3 regions of the Paraburkholderia sp. J8-2 genome follow, and region 1 is predicted to be linked to each of the others. Evidence: predicted binding sites of a transcription regulator. Region 1 holds the regulator's gene; each other region holds the start of a gene.

The links. Region 1 encodes FliA, which starts transcription of late flagellar genes. Its sites were predicted from a motif close to CTAAAGTTTNNNNNNNNNNNGCCGNTA; they were not measured.
Region 2: a site for FliA is predicted at 992-1,018, ahead of U5A52_RS21565 (DUF4088 family protein). Genes of this name have one in related genera too.
Region 3: a site for FliA is predicted at 1,245-1,271, ahead of fliD (flagellar filament capping protein FliD). Genes of this name have one in related genera too.

What each region holds. Positions count from the first base shown of each region.
Region 1 is NZ_CAJMZA010000017.1:41,698-43,960, reverse strand. Features, by position in the region: gene flgM (flagellar biosynthesis anti-sigma factor FlgM) at 1-283, shown strand, start outside; gene U5A52_RS28495 (flagellar protein FlgN) at 333-776, shown strand; gene U5A52_RS28490 (RNA polymerase sigma factor FliA) at 958-1,689, opposite strand; partial or broken gene U5A52_RS28485 (MinD/ParA family protein) at 2,046-2,263, opposite strand, start outside.
Region 2 is NZ_CAJMZA010000009.1:224,002-226,264, forward strand. Features, by position in the region: gene U5A52_RS21555 (AzlC family ABC transporter permease) at 1-650, shown strand, start outside; gene U5A52_RS21560 (AzlD domain-containing protein) at 647-970, shown strand; gene U5A52_RS21565 (DUF4088 family protein) at 1,105-1,866, shown strand; gene U5A52_RS21570 (ATP-dependent helicase) at 1,904-2,263, opposite strand, start outside.
Region 3 is NZ_CAJMZA010000028.1:65,724-67,986, forward strand. Features, by position in the region: gene U5A52_RS34740 (YigZ family protein) at 587-1,180, shown strand; gene fliD (flagellar filament capping protein FliD) at 1,338-2,263, shown strand, end outside.

The DNA.
Region 1 (2,263 bases):
GCAAGCCGATTCGAGCGGCGTAAGCGCCGCCAGCACCGACAGCGCGGCCACCTCCGGCGCGGCAAGCAGCACGAGCGCTGCGGGCGCGAACGTGAACCTCTCGTCGCTGTCGTCGACGATGCGCTCGCTCGCCGCGAGCGGCTCCGCCGACATCGACACGGCACACGTGCAGTCGATCAAGGACGCGATCCGCAACGGCACGCTGCAGATCGACTCCGGCAAGATCGCCGACGGCGTGATTCAGACCGCCCGCGACCTCGTTAAGCCGACGTCGGCTAACTGACGTTCGACGCACGAGCGCCGCGCACACTTCGCTTTTTTGGTGCCTTGCAATGAAAGATGCCCTGTTGGCCACACTGATCGACGAACACGCCACGGTTGAGGCGTTCGCGTCGCTGCTCGCCTATGAAGAAAAGGCGCTCGTGTCGGCCGACGGCATGGAGGCGCTCCCGCAGATCGTCGAGCAGAAGACGACGCTCACGCAGCGTCTCGCAGGCCTCGAAAAGGCGCGCGACGCGCAACTGGCAGGCCTCGGCCTCCCCGGCGGCCGCAAAGGCATCGAAATGGCCTGCGACGGCGACACGCGTCTCGCGAGCCAGTGGGAGTTGCTCAAGGGTTCGACCGAACGCGCGCGCCGCAAGAATCTCACGATCGGCATGATGATCCGCACGCGCATGGAACATAACCGCCGCGCGCTCGCGATCCTGCGCGGCGAAACGGGTAACGGTGCGATGTTGTACGGTCCCGATGGGCGGCTGCCGGCGTTCGGGCTGTAAGCGGCGCTCACCAGGGATTCGCCAAAGACAAAAGCCGAAGCGTTGCCGCTTCGGCTTTTTTGTTGTGCGTGTCCAGTGCCCTGGCGAGCCGCCCGCCAAACAAAAAAGCCGGAGCGCTCCCGCACCCCGGCTCTTTCACCGCAACCCAGCCCACGCCAGCGAAGGCGCGGCGTCTACCGCCTCAATTCTCCTGGCCGGCCCACGCCATCTCGCGCAGCCGAGTGCGCAGGCGCGCCACCGCCTGGCTGTGCAGCTGGCACACGCGCGACTCGCTCACCTCCATCACCGCGCCGATTTCGCGCAGGTTCATGCCGCGCTCGTAGTAGAGCGACATGAGCAGCTTCTCGCGCTCGGGCAGCCGCTCGATCGCTTCGACGAGCGCGCCGCGCAGGCTGTCGTCGAGCAGCGCCGAAAGCGGGTCCGAGTGATCGACGCAATAGCGGTCGAGGAACGGTTCGTCCTCGGCGGAGCGGTCGAAGTCTTCGTAATAGATGAGCTGGCTGCCATGCAGGTCCTGCAGCATGCTCTGGTATTCGTCGAGCGGCATGCTCAGATGCTCGGCGATCTCCGTTTCGCTCGCCGAGCGCCCGAGCCGCTGCTCCACCTGGTGCACCGCGCTTTCCACTTCGCGCGAGGTGCGGCGCAGGCTGCGCGGCAGCCAGTCGTTGCTGCGCAGCTCGTCGAGCATCGCGCCGCGAATGCGCTGGCTCGCGTAGGTCTCGAACTGCGCGCCCTGATCTTCCTTGTAGCGGTTGGCCGCGTCGAGCAGGCCGATCATGCCGGCCTGGATCAGGTCGTCGAGGTCCACGCTCGCCGGCATCTTGGCCACGAGCTGCAAGCCGAGCCGTCTGACGAGCGGCGCGTACTTCGCAAGCACGTCGGCCTGCGAAATTTTTCCTTGAGCGTTATACATCGTGCTCTCCACTTCTCATGTCCCTGATTGGCGTCGTCGTGAGCACGTCAGACGTGCTGCGGCGACGTGCGCTGCGCGGGCGTATCGGTCCGCCAGCCCACATGGGCCGGTGCGGACGCGGATGTTGCGTTGGGTGCGGGATGCACACCCGTCACGCTGGCTACGAACGAATCGGCGTTCGCGGCGAGCGCGCTGTGTGCGGCGTTTGTTGCATGCGTAGCGTGTAGCTGGACGCCGTCTCGCGGCACGCCGTCCAGGTCGTCGGCGGGTGCGTCGCCCGCCGCTTCGTGTGCTTCGTCCGCGGGGACGAATGCGGCGCTGGCGCGCGCCGTGGCCGGCGAGCACGCCGAAACCGCGGGTCGCATGGGCCAGTGCGGCAGTTCGGCGGCCACGTGCCGGAAGTCGCGCGCGGCGTTCGTCGAAGGAAACGCATCGACGATGCAGCGCGCGAGCTTGAGCGCCTGCGCCATGTGCTGATCGGCGGCGACGCATCCGGCGCTTTCGAGCGACACGCTCAGGTAGCGGCTCGCCACCCCGGCGAGGTTTTCGATTGCGGTGTGCGCGTCGCTCGCAT
Region 2 (2,263 bases), on a different contig from region 1:
GGCACGGCCAGTTCATGTCGCTCGCCGTGTTCGCCGGCTCCGCGCAGTTCATCGCGCTCGGGCTGATCGCCTCGCACGCGAGCTTCGCTGTCATTCTTGCCACCACGTTCATCGTGAACCTGCGGCACGTGCTCTACAGCGCAACGCTCGCGCCCTATGTCTCGCATCTGCCGCTGCGCTGGCGTCTCGTGCTCGGCGGCCTGCTCACCGACGAGGTCTTCGCGGTCGCGTGGGCGCATTTCCGCCGCCATCCGCCCGGCGACGACGTCTCGCCGTGGCATTTCCTCGGTTCGGGCGTCTCGATGTACCTGAACTGGCAGCTCTGGACCGCGGCCGGCCTGCTGTTCGGCGCGGCGTTTCCGGGCCTGCAGTCGCTCGGCCTCGACTTCGCGATGGTCGCGACCTTCATCGCCATCGTCGTGCCACAGTTGGTTGCCGTGCGCTACCTCGCCGCTGCCGCGACCGCGGGCGCGCTCGCCTTTTTCTGGCAGGGCTGGCCGTACAAGCTCGGGCTGCTCGGCGCCGTGCTCGCAGGCGTGGTCGTGGGCGTCGTCCTCTCGCGCCCGGGTTCCTCGCGCGGCGTCCGCGCCGCAAGCGACTCCGCCCGCAAGCCCACCAACGTCCAACGCACCGCAGGAGCCGGGCAATGAACTACGTCGTCCTGATTCTCGGCATGGCCCTCATCACCCTCGTCATTCGCACGGCGGTGTTCGTGCTCGGCGACCGGCTCGTGTTCCCGCCGCTCGTGCGCACCGCGCTCGGCTTCGTGCCCGTTACCGTACTCACGGCCATCATCGTGCCGATGGCGGTCTCGCCCCACGGCCAGGGCGCCGAGCTGACCTGGCGCAACCCGCAGCTCGTCGGCGCGCTCGCGGCCATTGTTGTCAGCGCGCTCACGAAGCGGCCGCTCCTCACCATCGCGGTCGGGCTCGGCGTGTTCTTCCTCTGGCAAGGCGTCGTGCTGCGCTAGAGCGTCCCCTCGCCCCTTACGCTCAAGTTTCACCCCGGCGCGCCGTTAAACCCGTCAAGGCCTGCTCTGGCAGGCCACTGCTCGAACGGCGAGAGCACGCGAGAAGCGATAAGGATTACACCGGGGCAACCACAATGGGGCATATCACCCTTAACCTGAAGGATGAAACGCTTGCGTCGCTGCGCAAGGATTTCGACGCGTTCCTGCGCGTCTCGCTCAAACTCGACCCGCAGTTCGCCACGCCGGAATTCGAGGACTACCTGCGTGCGAAGCTGCTCGACAACATGACGCCGCTCACGGAGCACGCTGTCCAGCGGCTCCTGCAAGGCGGCCAGTACGCATGGGCCAAGCGCACGCTCGACAAGGAGTTCCCCGAGGTCGTCTCGATCCTGATGCGTCAGGCGGGCGAATTCGGTTTCGGCTTTGCGTCGCGGCCCGAGTGGACACCGGACGAACTCTCGAAGCAGTGCCGCGACTGGGCGGCCGCCATCGTGAGCGAAGCCCAAGGCGAAGAAGCGCTGATCGATCCGCTGGCTGCGCAGATCAAATCGGGCGTGCAGGACATCCAGACGCTCGAAGAGACGATGCAGACGCCCGCGTGGCGGCTCACCGAGTCGCTGCGTCAGCGGGTGTACGAAGCGAAGATCGGCTGCGAGCAGGCTAGCGGCAGCCTGGCGCGCGAGCGCCTGGGTGAACTGCGCGGGCTCTTGAGGCTCGGCGTCACGCATGGCGTGTTCCAGAAGCAGGAAGCGCAACAGATCATGGAATATCTGCGCTTGCTCAAGCCCGAGATTTTCGTCGAGGAGCCCGACGACGTCTTCACGCGCTTCGCCGCGTGGCTGCGCAACTTCTTCATGCCGCCGCAGCGTGGCACCGCGCGCGAACAGGGGCGCTAGACGCGCCTCGCTGAGAACGCCCCGCCAGGCGCGCTCATTAGTCCCACATCTTCCTGAGTTTCGCGGCGATCTCGACCTTCGCATGCGCGGCGGCGGCGAGTCCCGCCGCGCTCGGCGCGCCCGCCACGGGCGCGGGCGGCCATGCGCGCGACTCGAATAGCGGCAGCATGGGCGCGGCGATGAAGCGCGTGCGCGAGGCCCATACGTGCCGGTCGCCCGACGCCACCTGGTTGTGCACGTAAAAGCGCTGCGGCACGACGATGTGCAGATCCTCTTTCGCGCGCGTCATCGCCACATAGAGCAGCCGCCGCTCCTCCTCCAGCTCCTCGTCGCTGCCCGCGCCGAGATCGGACGGAATGCAGCCGTCCACGCCATTGAGCACGAACACGTTGCGCCA
Region 3 (2,263 bases), on a different contig from region 1:
GGGCGCCGGGCGCAGCCAGAAAGGCATACGTCAGTAATTGAAGGTAATGCGAAAGTGTTGCCGGTCGCACGGCCCGCTAGTAACGTTGTCGGGCGTTTCGTTCCCCGGAGCGCACGGTGTATTCTCATTGCCCGGCCAGCGATGGCCGGGATTTTTTTTGGCACCCGTGAGACCACTAGCGCGCGCCGAACGCGAAGCGCACCAGGTTTTTTTTCCGATTGCGGACGCAATTTTGCGGACGTAATGTGGGATTGCCTCTTGAGAACAGGCGAGCCTTGTGACCCCCGGTCGTGACTCAGTCCGACCGGGGATTTTTTTGGCTTCTGTGCGCTTGGGGATTCGCGTCGGCCGCAACGGCGCCGCGAGAGAAAGGACTATGACGGATCACCGAATGAGGAGTTCGGCTTCGCTCCAGCCAGAGCTAGATCCGTCATGCCGAGCATTATCCGGCCTGAAAGCCAGGGCGTCACTAGCATCCCGCGCAAAGATCCATTACACAAACTGGCAAGATATGGGGCCGGACGTCGAAATCCGGTCGGTGCGCATCGGCTAACATGGTGGTTTCGCCTGCCGTGCCAACCCGCCTGTGCCGACTTTCACCCTCGCCCATCCCGTCACCGCGGAACTCGAGATCCGCAAGAGCCGCTTCATCGCGCACGCCATTCCCGTGGCCGACCGTGAAGCGGCCATGGCTGAAATCCGCCGTCTGCGCGACGAACATCCCACTGCCACGCACGTTTGCTGGGCCCTGCTCGCGGGCGGCCAGTCCGGCATGTCCGACGACGGCGAGCCCTCCGGCACCGCCGGGCGCCCGATTCTCGAAGTGCTGCGCCATCACGACCTGGACGGCGTGCTCGCGGCCGTGGTGCGCTACTACGGCGGCGTGAAGCTCGGCGCCGGCGGCCTCGTGCGCGCCTATACCGACGCCATCGCCACCGCCCTGCAGGGGGCCGCGCGCGTCGAGCGCATTGCGCAGGCGCGCCTCACGGTCGAACTCGGCTACCCCGACGAAACCCGCGTGCGTCACTGGATCGACCAGGAGCAGTTCACGCTCGTGGAAAGCCAATACGCCATGACCGTGCGCCTCACGATCCAGCTGCCTGCCACCGCCGTGGACGCCGCGCGCAGCACGCTCACCGATCTCACGCAAGGCCGCTCGGGCTTCCCCGAGCACGTCTGAGGCGGGCGCCCGGCCGCCGCCGCGAGGGCGGGGCAGAACTTTTCAAATTCTTTTCAAATCTTTCATTAAGTTTCATGAAAGCTTGCCGTAATGAAAGCATGGCCGCGCATTCGCGCGCTCCGTCGACTCGACGCACCGGAACGAACGGACTTCTTTCATGGCAAGCACGATCACGAACACCACCGCCAGCGCGAACAGCGCGCTGAGCGACGCCGCCCAGTCGATCATCAGCGGCGCGACCAACTCCACGCTCGACGTCAACCAGCTCGTCAAGGCGCTCGTCAACGCGAAGATCGCGGGCCCAAGCGCCATCCTCAGCGCGAAGCAAACGGCCAGCAACACGACGCTCTCAGCGCTCGGCACGCTGAAGTCGGCGCTCGCTTCGCTCCAGAGCGCACTCGAGCCGTTCAAGGACGGCGCCGCGCTGCAACGCTTCACGGTCACGACGAGCGAAAAGGACAAAGGGTTGAGCGCGGTTGCCGGCAAGAGCGCGGTGGCGAGCAGCTTCACGGTCGAGGTCGATCACCTGGCGAGCGCGCACAAGCTCACCTCGGATAGCTTCGCCACGGGCGAGACGCTCGGCGAGGGCAGCCTCGACATTTCGATGGGCGGCAAGTCCATGCATCTGACGATCGCCGCGGGCAGCAACAAGCTCACCGATGTCGCCGCGGCGATCAACCGGGCGAAGGACAACCCCGGCGTCACGGCGTCGATCGTCAATGGCGCCGACGGTCAGCACCTCGTGCTGAGCGCGAACAAAACCGGCGCGGCCAACGCGATCGACGTGCAGGCGGGCACGGGCGTCGATACGCGCCTCGCTTCCTCGCAGATGCGCGAAGTCGAGCCAGCCGGCGACGCAGAACTGCACATAGACGGTACGCGCGTCACGAGCGCGAGCAACACGCTCGAGGGCGTGGTGAGCGACATCACGATCAAGCTCGAAAGCGCTTCGGTGGGCACGAAGCAAACGCTCACCATCGCCCCCGACACCGAAGCGACAGGCACGTCCATCCGCGACTTCGTGAAGGCGTACAACAGCTACGTGGACGCCCTGAACGGGCTGACCTCCTACACGGCCGCCAC